Linked DNA regions of Stieleria sp. JC731. The protein of the gene in region 1 interacts with the protein of each later gene in a pairwise test. Links are inferred from orthologs where the notes say so. Each region holds a gene or a part of one and is shown on either strand. Other genes may lie near its edges. The genes, in order: rplA and thrS.

Region 1 (6,456 bases):
GTACCACATCAACCCCACCGGGAAGTTTGTGGTCGGCGGGCCTCATGGTGACTGCGGCCTGACCGGACGAAAAATTATCGTCGACACCTACGGCGGTTGGGGCCGCCACGGCGGTGGTGCGTTCAGCGGCAAGGATCCAACAAAGGTTGACCGCAGTGCTGCTTACATGGCTCGATACGTTGCCAAGAACATCGTTGCAGCCGGACTTGCCGAACGCTGCGAAGTTCAGTTGGCCTACGCAATTGGCGTCAGCGACCCCGTCAGTGTTCACGTTGATACCGAAGGCACCGGGACTGTTGCGGACGAAAAACTCTGCGAATTGGTGCGTGAGCACTTCCCGCTTTCGCCAGCTGGCATCATCGAGCACCTGAAGCTTCGCCGACCAGTGTTCAAGGCAACGACTTCGGGTGGTCACTTTGGCCGCGAAGGCGATACCTTCACCTGGGAAGCAACCGATAAGGCAGACGCGCTCGCCGCTGCTGCCAAGTAATCGCCGCTGCTGCTAGATAAGCATTTTCAACTTTCCTGGCGGAGCGATTCTCGCTCCGCCAGATATCAACCGCGAAGCCTGTGCTTGCGGTTCAATTGGAAACCGTCCGCTGTCCGTTTCGGCTCGCTTGCCGCTCGATAGCACTTCTTCTTATAACTTTGGTTTCCAAGGGGCTCCTGCCGTCTTGCGGTCGGAACCCGGTTCTGCCGCACCTCCGCGAAAAGCAATTTAGCTTCGCAGCAAGTCGTACTGCTTATGACCAATCCACCTACAGTGTTTACCGGGCGAGGCCAAAGTGCTGTCGGTCCGGCGGCGTCGGTGCAGTTGGCGTGGTCATCCGATATTCATCTTAACCATGCAAATTTCGCTGCCTGGGATCGATGGGTGGCGATGCACCAGCGCAGCGAACTGTCAGGGTTGTTGATCACTGGAGACCTTTCCGAAGCTGAAGACGTGTATTTTCAGCTCAGCCGGATCGCTGAAGAGTTTAACCTTCCGATTTACTTTGTTCTGGGCAACCACGACTACTATGGTTCATCGGTTGCTGCGACGCGCCGGATGGTAACGTCAATGACTCGGAACCAGCCGAGTTTGGTCTATTTGACTGATAGCGCACCGCTGGAGATAACTCGCAATTGCTATCTCGTCGGCGATGATGGCTGGGGCGATGCGACGGTGGGTGATTATGACAATTCGCCGGTCAGGCTGAATGACTTCGCGCTGATCGAAGACTTCTACAAGATTGACCCGGTGAACTGGCGCGCAAAGCTAAGTGAGCTTGGTGGGGATTCCGCATCGCGTTTGGAATCGAAGCTCCGCTCAATACCACCGTCTGCGGAGGTGGTTCACGTCGCAACCCACGTTCCCCCGTTTCGTGAGGCTTGTTGGTACAACGGTCAGACGACAGATGATGATTGGGCGCCGTTTTTTGTGTGTGGTCACATTGGTGAAGTGCTGCGGAGCTTCGCCGAAGAGCGGCCAGACGCTCAAGTGCGCGTGTACTGCGGGCACACCCATAGCTGCGGTGTTGCAAAAGTGCGTGAGAATTTGGTGGTGTACACCGCAGGTGCAGACTACGGCGAACCGAAGGTCGAGCGTGTGATTTCGGTCTAGTTTGGTTGGGTGTTTCCGACGCATTGGACCGATCTGACGGATCCGACCGATTCGGATCCGACCGATTCGGATCGGTCTGGCTCCGTCATTCCCAGCGCGCAAACAAAAACCCTGTCTGGCAACGATGCCAAACAGGGTTCTTGAGTGTACAACCGATCGGGAATTCGAGCGATCGAGCGGGGTGGTAGTTCGAACTACTTGAGTTCGACTGAACCACCTGCCTCTTCGATCTCGGCTTTGATTTTTTCGGCTTCTTCCTTTGGAGCAGCTTCTTTGAGGGTCGCAGGAACGCCTTCGACCATCTTTTTGGCTTCCATCAGCGAAGCGCCGGTCAGGTTCTTGACGACCTTGACGACGTTCAGCTTTTTGTCGCCGAAGCCGGTCAGGACGACATCGAACTCGGTCTTTTCGACTTCTGCTTCAGCAGCGTCGCCAGCCGGTCCGCCTGCGACCATCACAGCTCCGCCAGCAGCTGGCTCGATGCCGTGAACGTCTTTCAGGTAGTCGCTCAGTTCTTTGGCTTGTTTCAGGGTCAGTTCGGCGATCTTATCGCCCATCGATTTGGTATCGTCGCTGTATTCAGCAACAGCTGCACCTTCTTCACTCATGACAGGTTTCCCTTGTTAAACGAATAATCGGTTGTAGGTAAACGTTAGGGTTCGGTATTGGCGAACTACTCGTCGCCTTCGCCTTCGCTGATTTTCTTCAGCTGGCTGTTGAGCATCTTTCCAGGACCCAGCATGGCGGCGGACAACGTCGCTCCTGGGCCAAGGATTTGGCCGACGAGGGTCGCAATTTGTTCTTCACGGCTAGGCCATTTGCTAACGGCTTTCACGCCGTCGGCATCCAAACGTTCGCCATCCATCACGCCGCCTTCGGCGACGAACTTGGCGTACTTTGTTTCGTCTTTGTCCAAGCGGACAACTTCTTTGACCAGCGAGACAAAGTCTTCGCCGCCAAAGCAAACGGCAATAGAGCCGCTAGCGCCTTCAAAGGCGGGGGCCAAGTTGGTTCCCTCGGCGGCGCGGCGGGCGAGAGCCTTTTTCACGACAAACATCGTGATGTTCTTTTCGGCCAACTCACCGCGTAGTTCGTTCGTCGTGTTCGCGTCCATCCCCACGCAGCTGACCAGGACGGCGTCTTCCACGCCATCCAATCGCCGCTTGATGTCGCGGGTCACGAGGTCTTTGACGTACTTACTCATCGAATCGATTCACGGATACAAGGAAAGCGGAGACAGATCGACTAACAAGTCACACGCACACTGGGACTCATTGTTCCACAGATCGCAACACCTTTGAGGTAGGTGCCTTTAACGGTCTGAGGCTTCAGGCTGTCGACAAACTTTATGAACGCATTGATGTTGTCGACCAACTTCGAATCTTCGAAGCTCATCTTGCCGACCATTGCGTGGACGTTACCGCCCTTGTCATTACGGAATTCGACTTTACCCGCTTTGTACTCCGAGACGACCTTGGCGACGTCCGGGGTGACGGTTCCAGCACGTGGGCTGGGCATCAAGCCACGAGGACCAAGGACACGTCCGAGTGGACCGACCAGCCCCATCATGTCGGGAGCAGCGATACAGACATCAAAATCTGTCCAGCCGTCTTTGATCTTCTTGGCGAGGTCTTCTTGGCCGACTTCGTCAGCACCTGCCTCTTCAGCAGCTTTAGCTGCATCGCCTTTGGCAAAGACGACGACGCGTTGTTGCTTGCCGATCCCGTGCGGAAGTACCAGCGAACCACGGACGATCTGATCGGCCTGGTTAGGATCGACACCCAGACGCATGTGGACTTCGACAGTTTGGTCAAACTTAGTCGAGTCATACGTCTTCAGCGTCTTGACGGCTTCGTCAAGAGGCAACAGTGCGGATGGTTGTTTAGCGAGCGCGGCGCGATACCGCTTTGATTTCTTACCCATATGGTCACGAGCCTTGTTAAAAGGTCGGGTGGTTTTAGCAAAATCACCGGGCCCGAGGAAACGCCTCGGCGGCAAATTCTCCCACTTCCCAAGCAAACACAAACAGCTGGCCTGCCGGGGAGCGAAGAATATGCGTCCACACTCCCTTACCGTCAACGCCAATTTGCCTTTTTTTGCATTTTGCGTAAGGGCTTTTGGAGACGTCAGGACGGCTTGGACCCCGAAACAGCCTGTCGAACTTTGATGATCGGTTCAGATATGCTGGCGAGGTGATCGAAAATTACAACTCCAGCAGCAATTCCAGGACCCGCATTGCTGCCTCGCGTTGTCGCGCAACACGCTTGGGTTTTGCCAGTTCGATCTGGACGATTTTTGGGGCGTCGCCTCGGCGGCAAAGTCCGATGTAGGCAAGCCCGTCGAAACCTTCGGGGGCGTTAGGGCCTAAGTGTCCGGTGATGGATGCGGCAATATCGGCATGCGGTGTTCGCTGCATCACGCCGGTAACCATTTGGTGTGCAACCGGAGCGCTGACCGCGGTATGCTCGGCCAGCGTGTCTTCGGCAACGCCGAGCCAGCTACGCTTGGAAGCTTCTTGGTAAACGACCATCGATCCGGCCAAGTAGGCCGAAACGCCGGGGATCGTCGCGAGCGTGGCCGCGATCAAGCCGCCAGTGCAGCTTTCCGCTAGCGCAAGCTTTTCCTCTCGTTCGGCAAGGCGTTTGTAGACGTGTTCGGCTAATGTGTTGATGTCCATGCAGGAGTCCTAGAGGGCTGCGGCTTTTCGGGGTGACCGGCATGCAATGCTTGGGTTTGCCCTTTCAATCCCAACCGGCGACGGGCTTCTTGCATAAAGTTCGGCGATTTCAGTGGCGGATCACTAATGTCGCTGTGATATCGTGGTCGGCGGAATCGAAATCGTTTGCCGCGAATCATCATCGACAAAGATGGAACACGCAACTGACACATCTCACCTGGGTAAGATCTCGCCGATCAAGCAAGTCCGTGGGCGTGCATTGTCGTTGGGTTTCACTTTGGCGAGCAATGTCTTTCTGATGCTTGTCCCGATCGCGATCGGATTTGTCGGCTCGTTGCTGCCGCTGGTGCTTGCGGTGAATGTATTTGGTTCACTGGATGTCAAAACATTCGCGGCAGTCCTGTCGCTATCGGTCCTGACAACCGTCGTCGCTTTGGTCATCTGGGCAACGCGTTTCCCAGAGTGGCCGATGAATCTTTGGCTGGATTCTCGTCTTCGTCGGCGAGTTCTGAATCGGTTTAAGGAGACAGGCTCGAGTTTCGATGTCAGCTGGGTCGGTGAAGTACCGATGTGCGAGTATGTTCGTCGTGATTCGATGCAGGCGGTGGTGCTGCCCAAGTTGGAATCTGCTTCGGACATCGCTTTGGTTCGCATTACAGCGGACGGTTTGGTCATGGAAGGAGACCGGGCCCGATACGATTTCCCAGCAGATTCAATCCTCGGTGTTTCCGTGAAGACGATCCGGCCGTCTGGCTGTTTTCACAAGCTGCACTACGTCCATGTATTTGTGCGAACAGAAAAGGGGACCGACGAGTTCCCCATTTCGCGACGCGATTGCCCTTTGGGACGGTTGTCAGTGAAGAAACGCCACGAAGATGCTGTGAAGCTTGCGGCGCAAATCGAGAAGATCGCTAAGGGTGCCGAGTGTGAAATGTGGGACCCTGATTATCAGCATCGTGAACTTGCCGTTGATGGGCAACGTCATGATTCGCAGTGCATCAATCCCTATGCTGCACCGTCGGCAGTTCTTTAGAAACACGGTGTACTTTAGAAACACGGTGTTCTGCTGATCAATCGGGAAAGTTCACTCGGTGTTTGTTCTGTTCGTAGAACTTCGTGATGTCCAGCGATTGGCGACGTTCCTCTTCCATCAATTGAATGCGTGCTTCCAAGCGTTCAATGCGACGCGCCATCTGTGGAATAAGCTCGTTGGTTTCGTCGATCGGTTGAGGTTTGGGGACGGTTGGGTATCCAAGGTGTCGTTGCAACGCACTAAATAGATACAGCGGGTCTTTGCGGCGATTGGCAAATGCGATTCGTCCTTCTTTGTCGCCGAACAAGCAGGTGACTTTGTTGTCAGCTGATGGGCTGTCTTCGCCTCGTTTGCCTGCGGCTTTCAGTTTGGCGCGATAGTTTTCGCTTGCCAGAAATACAAGGTCGGCGAAGTCAACCAATCCGATTTCTGCACGCAGTTTGAGAATCCAGCTGCTCCAGGTGTCATCGAAAATCGGGTCACCGCTCATCGCGGTCAGTCCCAAGTCGTAGCTCAGTCGGTTTCGGCAAAGCACTTCAAATTGATAGAAAAACATTCCTGCCGGTGATGCATCAGCGACGCGGTACTCTGCCTCTGATTGCATGATTTTGAATGCGGTATGCATCATGAATCGCCCCGTATCCAGTTCGCTTTGGTCAATCAGGAACGTTTGGAAGGGCGTGAAGTAATGCGACAGTTGGTGCATTGCTGGGCCAAGCAGTCCTGAGTGTCTCACTTCGGTAAGCAAGTACTCCATCGCCATCGGAAGTCGCGTTGTGGCTAGCACCTCGTGACGAAGTTGTTCAAGCAGATCTTGAATGGGCGAACGCGTGCCCGTCTGCTCGTGAAGTAGGCCGAAAAGATGAGATTGCTCGACATACTCCTCACGCTCGAGCACTGGTGCTCGCGTGAAGGCCGCACGCGCGTTGGCGGGGCGTCGAACGGGGCTTGGATTGGATGGTCGTCGCATGATAGATAGATTAACAACCCAGGCGAAGCTTTGGCCACCATGCTACCTCCAGCTGTCCCCTCGGCCGGACGGTTGTGCCGATGTCCGCGAACGGGTTCGCAAGATACAGGTTATTCAAAACACGGTATCTTAGATTCGTCACATTTTAGAGCTGGGGCGTCGTACCCTGTCGA
Region 2 (6,498 bases), on another replicon or contig:
TCGATGGGGCTTTCTTCGCTGTGGAATTGTTCGCGGTGGCGGAACTCGATTTCGGCTTGGTTGTGCCCTTGGCAGGTGTGGATTGCGATTCAGGCTTTGAAATTGATGTGTAATCGCTACTTGAGTTCGGCCCTGCGGGGGTTGCGTTTGAATTTGGATCACCGCCAGTGACGACCGTATTGTTTTGTTGTCGTGCGATTGCACTTGAGGCACTTAAGTAAACCACCAGAGGAATCACGGCCAATAACAAGACGGCAACTACAGCGACTGCGATCAGGACAACTTTCGAAGTGGAGACGGAAGACGCTGTAGGTTTGGGTTTTGTAGCTGCCGCGGTGGCGGTGCCTGGTGGAGATGCAAACGGTGCGGCGGCGCTACCAAATGCGGCTGGTTCGCTCGCACTGGGAGATTGAACGGTGGGGGTCTGCGCTGGGGGAAGGTTTTCCGGAAGTGATTCGAAAGGGTTCGGCGTCGACTCCGCGAATGTATCTTGGCTGGGTTGTTTTTTATTTACAGCGAGGTCCAAGCCTGCTTGCAATTGGCTAATCGCTTGAGCGACTTCTGACTTCGACTCACACTCTTTTTCGACTTCGACCAAACAGGTCTCAAGATCTTTCGCGGTGTCGTAGCGATCACGCGGTTCCTTGGCCATTAGCTTTTCGATCAGATCGGCTAACGGTTGCGGTATCTTGTCATTGCGTTCGCGAACGGGGACCGGCTGGTGAGCAAGGATCGCGATCAATTGTTCGGCGACAGTTTTGCTTTTCAACGGCAGCTTGCCTGTAGCCAGCTCGTAGAGGACTACGCCGGTGGAGTACAAGTCGCTACGGTCATCAAGCGGTTCGCTGCGAGCCTGTTCGGGAGATAGGTAGCCAGGGGTTCCGACGACCGCGCCGCGGCCTGACAGTTGGTCAACTGGTGTTTGCGCGAGCGCCAGACCGAAGTCCAGAATCTTGATCCGGTTGGTCTGTGCATCCAACCAAATGTTTGCGGGTTTGATGTCCCGGTGAACAATTCCACGTTCATGGGCAGCGGCAAGGCCACGTGCCATGTCGCGTGCGAAGCCAATGATCGTGTGGAAGTCGGGCTCGCCATGCTGTTCACGATAGTCTTCTAGGGTCGAACCCTGGAGCAGTTCCATCGCCATGAATGGAGTGCCTTTGTGTTCGCCGACTTCAAAAATCGTTGCCACGTTATCGTGGTGAACGGCTGCCATCGTCCGTGCTTCGCTGATGAACCGCTTGCGGCTTCCTGGCGTCGCCGCGATTTTCTGGTTCATTGTCTTTAACGCGACTTGCCGCTTTAGCTTGCTGTCTTCGGCAAGGAAGACGTAGCCCATACCGCCTTTTCCCAATTCGCGTATCACGCGGTAATGCCCTAGTGTTCCCAGATCGTCGGCTCCGTTTTTGGGCGGATCAAGGAAGTCGTGCTTGGTAGCGGAACCAGACATTTTGAAATGCGGAATTGGCCAGTCGTGTTTGCATTAAACGAGTGAAAACGCGACCGGATGGACTAGATGAAAAGCAGCGTGCGTCCGAAAACGCGATGGTGTCGGATTGTTTTGGAGGTGTCTTTCCGAACCTGCCACCAGTATATCAGCTCTGAAAAGTACTGCGGATTGCCGCCAATGTACGCGGTCCGTCAAGAATGATGCTAGGAATTGCGAAGTTTAGTCGTGAAAACGTCGAAGGCTTCATTGTTAGCTGAGCCGCAGCCGGAGACAGGAAATAGGTCCGGCACTGCGTCTTAGGCGAGCGATTGGTGTGCAGGCCGCTATTCCCGGTGAAACAGGGATTGACGCCCAATCGCCCTGAGCATCATTCTTTCGCTTCCGGCCGACCTCTTTCGTTTGGAGGGGCCGTCACCCATTCCCACTAATGGATTTTAGCTGATCATGAGCCAATCAACCCCTGGCCCTGCATCTTCTGGCGCTAGCGACGCCACCCCACTGCCCTCTGTAACTGTGCGATTGCCTGATGGGGTGACGCAGCAACACCCGGGGCATACCACTTCGATGGATATCGCGTCGGGTATCAGCGAAGGTTTGGCACGAGCGGTCGTCGCCGCCGAAGTCAACGGAAAAGTGATCGACGCAGATCGTCCACTGGGTGAGATCGCACCCGAGGTAACAAGTTCGGACGAAAACGATCTGGCTCTTCGTTTGCTAACCAACCGAGACAGTGAGGCGTTGGATGTCCTACGTCACTCGGCAGCCCACGTGATGGCTCGCGCGGTCATGCGATTGTATGACGGCGTGTCATTGGCGTTCGGTCCGACCACCGAGGGCGGTTTCTATTATGACTTTGATTTGGACATTCCGATTCGCGAGGAAGACTTTCCGAAGATCGAAGCGGAGATGAAAAAGATCATCAAGGACAAAGAACCCTTTGAACGGTTCGTTCTCGATCGATCCGAAGCACGCAAGCTGTGCGATGACCTCGACCAAGACCTGAAGGTCGAGCATATCGATACCGGCCTGGCGGAACATGCGACCGTTAGCTTTTATCGCCAAGGTGAATTCGTTGACCTCTGTCGAGGTCCGCACATTCCCGACGCCGGAAAGATCAAAGCGATCAAGCTGATGAGCGTTGCCGGTTCCCACTGGAAAGGTGACGTTAGCAATCGACCACTTCAGCGACTCTACGGCACCGCGTTCTTCGACAAGAAAGAGCTGAAGCAGTACCTGCATCAATTGGAAGAAGCTAAGCGGCGTGACCACCGCGTTTTGGGCAAGCAACATGGCCTCTTTGCGATCAATCCCGACGAAGTAGGGCAAGGGCTTTGTCTTTGGTTGCCAAAGGGGGCTCGTGTGCGAGTCACCTTGGAAGACTTCTTGCGGAAAGAACTTCTGCAACGAGGTTATGATCCCGTCTACAGTCCACATATCGGACGGGTAGAGCTTTACGAAACCAGCGGTCACTTTCCTTACTATCGCGACAGCCAGTTTTCACCGCTGTTCGGAAGTGAAGTCGGTGGCTTGTTGGATGCCTGGAGCACTCGCCTAGAAGATGGCACGATCGATAAAGATGGCGAAGACAAGTTGATGTCCGCTGTCGAAGTGTTGGGAGTTGAACTGCCAAACTATAAGCTGTCGATGAGTGTTGAAGATAAACGCCGTGTGCTGCACGATTGGCAAATGGCAAACGAACGGTACTTGCTCAAGCCGATGAATTGCCCGCACCACTGCCATATCTTTAAGGCGCAGGCGCGATCTTATCGTCAATTGCCGTTGCGGCTATTTGAATTCGGTACGGTCTATCGACACGAGCAGACCGGTGAGCTGAACGGCATGTTGCGAGTCCGCGGTTTGACCCAAGACGACGCGCACATCTTCTGCACCTCCGATCAGGTGGAAGCGGAGTTCCGAGCGACGATCGAACTGACGAAGTTTGTGCTTCAGTCGGTCGGCTTGGATGATTACCGCGTCCAGTTGTCGCTTCGCGATCCCGACAGCAGCAAGTACGTCGGAAGCGAAGAGCAATGGGATGAAGCCGAAGGTGCGTTGCGTGGCGTGCTCGAGCAAAGCGGCATGAACTTCAACGAAGAACCCGGCGAGGCTGCGTTCTACGGTCCGAAGGCGGACTTCATGGTCCGTGATTGCATCGGTCGATCTTGGCAATTGGGAACTGTGCAGTTGGATTACAACTTGCCCGAGCGTTTTAAGCTCGAATACAACGGCAAGGACAATCAGCCGCACCGCCCAGTGATGATTCACCGTGCACCGTTCGGCTCGTTGGAGCGATTCACCGGGATGTTGATTGAGCACTTTGCGGGTGCGTTCCCGATGTGGCTATCGCCCGAACAGGTGCGAGTGCTGCCGCTAAGCGACAAGTCGTTGGAATACGCAGTTGCGGTTGCCAAACAGTTGGATGAAGCAGGCTTGAAAGTCACTGTCGATTCGTCCGGCGGTAAGGTGCAAGCAAAGATCCGAAATGCTCAATTGGATCTCGTCAACTACATGGCAGTCGTTGGGCCGAAGGAAGCCGAGACCGGTCAAATCGCATTGCGTGACCGTATCGATGGCGACTTGGGATCGATGCCGATTGCCCAAGTGGTTGCAAGACTGACCGACGAAGTCAAGAATCGTACGGTACGTCAGGCGGTGAAGGCCGAGTAGGAAGTCAACATAGCCTACAAGCTGCTGAAGCCATTTGAATTCGGCACAGTTAGGCGGCTGAGATCGTGCCAGCTGGCAGATTTTGACCGATATAAGAAACAACAGACGGCAGCGAGATTGATTCGCTGCCGTCTGTTTTTGTTTTGTTTTGTCAGTATTCCTACAGGCTGTCTAGCTATAGTCCTGAACGCAGAGTTGGCTGATTGATAGGTCTGAACCTATCGCAAGCTTACTGAGCCGATTCAGTCAATTCGCTCTCGCTGTTCGGTCGAATCGCTTCGAAGTAGGTACGCACGGTTTCTCGCACACCCATCGGTAACGGTTCGTTATCGAGTACCGCTTCGGCTTGGCGTCGAAATTCGTCGTACTTTCCTTTGTAGGCACGAGCGGCATTTTGCTCGCCTTCGGGAGCTTGCATCAGTTCAGTTTCGCTGGGGCCTTCACCTTGAACTCCGGTAAGGTGTTCTTCGTTGCGATTGCTGTCCAGTTTGGTCGCGTTGTCGCCGGTCGGTTGTCCGCTGGACGCCATGCCGGCTTTCAAGCTTGGTGAGTTTGATTTGCGGGCGATATTGCTTTGGCAACTGCCTCGGCACTGACCTTTACACTGGGATAGGCGATTGAGCTGGCACGACATGCATTGGCCAAGTTTTTTGCATTGCCCTGCCTTCTTACATTCACCTGCGAGTTTGGAGAGGCATTTTTTGCACTCGGTCAGGTTTTTGTTGTCCAGGCCTTCGGCAAGTTCTTTGATCGAGTCGCTTAGCTGCCCCATTTGTCCCGGGCTCAGTTTGGCAACCATCTTCTTAAGATTGTCTGCGACGGCTCGGCGTTGTTTGTCGCTGATATTGGCTGGGTCTGCCGTTTTCAGTTCTTCGCTCGCCTTTTCGTAATCTTCTGATTCGAGTGCTTTTGCCGCATTTTGAAGTTCGTCAGACGGATCGATGGCCTGTGCCAAAGCACTCATCATTTCGCTGGTCATTTCAACCTTGAGAGCTTCGCGAGCTTCCGCGAGTGCTTGCTCCATTTCCGAAAGCGTTGCCATCAGGTCGCTTTCCTCATAGGTCTGCTCATCCATCTCGTCGACCTTTTCTTTCAGCTCTTCGAGCAGCTTTTCGATCTCCGGATTCTCAGTCTCTTTGGCGAGCTCTTCGAGTTCCGGAATCATCGTTTGTTTGAGGTCGTTGGATTGCTCGCTTGCGAGTGCGAGTACTGGCTTGGCAACCGCAGTAGGGGCAAGGCTGCTGGTGATCAGTAGAACGCAAACGGTTGCACCGGCGAGTCCAAGGGCCCATCGAATGGAGGGGTTCCAGGGACGCAGTTGCACGCAGGAGGCGGCATTGAGCTTTTCGAGGTGCTGGTGAGCTTCTTCGAGCTGCAGTCGTTTGGCGGCGTCTTGTTTGGCCGAACCCTTGCTACGTGAAAATTCGAGACTGGTGACGGAGCGATCTTTCAAGTCGAATTTTTCGTCGATCAATTTCGCGGCCGCTTCATCGGAGCGGCTTTGGATCCCACCAAGGATCATTCCGACCAGCCCAGAAGTGGCGAAAACGAGAAGCGGGATGTTGAAATCTGCTCGTTCCGAAATCCAGGGCTGGGCGATCGCATAGGCGAGTGCGAGTCCCGCACCCACCAACATTCCCAGCGATGCTCCTTCGATCATCGAAGCCATCCATAGCCGGCGTCTGACTTGTCCGGTCAGCCGGTATACCGTGTTGGACTGTCGCTCAGACGAGTCGACTTGGGACGCATCGCTTTTCATGGAATCCTCGAACCCTTGCCCGATTGGGGCGCCCGTGGAAGAAAACTGGATCACTGAAATCCAGACCGTTTGTCTATGTTAAGGCATTTCACGCTCGAGGGTCAAGCTTTTACCTCCGGAGTGGGCGGTGAAAATTAAAACGTTCCGGTCGGGCAAAGAACAGCTTTTCTGCGATCGCCCATGTACAACCGCGACACCTTCCGGGACCGAACCGACCCCCTCCCAAACTGCAATTTCTTGGGGGTTTACGGACACTTGGGGGCATCGGTGTCCTTAATGGTAATGCATGTTCACAAGTGACCGTTCTCCCTCGCCGGACTGAGGGTAGGCGGGCGGAAGCAACGCAAGATCGTGACTTCTGGCGGGATTACAGCGAATTGGGCGACCGATTCTGCGGAACTTCGTGCTCAATTGGACGTCCAAAGTCGACGTCGAACCACGTCGCCGCTCCTGCCAGTAGATGCGGTTCCCCCCGGTGGGACTGTTGGGATCAGTCGTTTCTGACAGCAGGTTCAGCTTCCGTTCGGCGTCACGACCGTCACGATCAGAACAGATTGCTGTCGGCAATAGGCTGGGTAATCCTGCAAAGATTTGCGGGTTAACTTGGCCGAACTATACTCGG

Evidence for each region.
Region 2: the proteins of rplA (region 1) and thrS interact in binary tests that used the Escherichia coli proteins (3 or more experiments, as listed by UniProt). The link is inferred for Stieleria sp. JC731 from one-to-one orthologs.

What each region holds. Positions count from the first base shown.
Region 1 is NZ_JAJKFQ010000029.1:448,391-454,846, reverse strand. What follows is about bases 1,688-4,632. They hold rplA (50S ribosomal protein L1), read right to left. Parts: upstream 3,527-4,632; coding sequence 2,849-3,526; downstream 1,688-2,848. Other genes in these bases: LOC67_RS26420 (hypothetical protein), read left to right, coding at 4,471-4,632; LOC67_RS26425 (CinA family protein), read right to left, coding at 3,807-4,280; rplJ (50S ribosomal protein L10), read right to left, coding at 2,277-2,807; rplL (50S ribosomal protein L7/L12), read right to left, coding at 1,798-2,211. Outside these bases: metK (methionine adenosyltransferase), read left to right, coding at 1-490; metallophosphoesterase family protein, read left to right, coding at 746-1,603; more of hypothetical protein, read left to right, coding at 4,633-5,313; hypothetical protein, read right to left, coding at 5,351-6,211. UniProt on the Escherichia coli protein: One of the primary rRNA binding proteins, it binds very close to the 3'-end of the 23S rRNA. Forms part of the L1 stalk. It is often not seen in high-resolution crystal structures, but can be seen in cryo_EM and 3D reconstruction models.
Region 2 is NZ_JAJKFQ010000005.1:46,833-53,330, forward strand. Bases 1,519-4,505 are described here. They hold thrS (threonine--tRNA ligase), read left to right. Parts: upstream 1,519-1,894; coding sequence 1,895-4,117; downstream 4,118-4,505. Other genes in these bases: LOC67_RS11485 (hypothetical protein), read right to left, coding at 4,347-4,505. Also shown: serine/threonine protein kinase, read right to left, coding at 1-1,450; more of hypothetical protein, read right to left, coding at 4,506-5,876. UniProt on the Escherichia coli protein: Catalyzes the attachment of threonine to tRNA(Thr) in a two-step reaction: L-threonine is first activated by ATP to form Thr-AMP and then transferred to the acceptor end of tRNA(Thr). The rate-limiting step is amino acid activation in the presence of tRNA.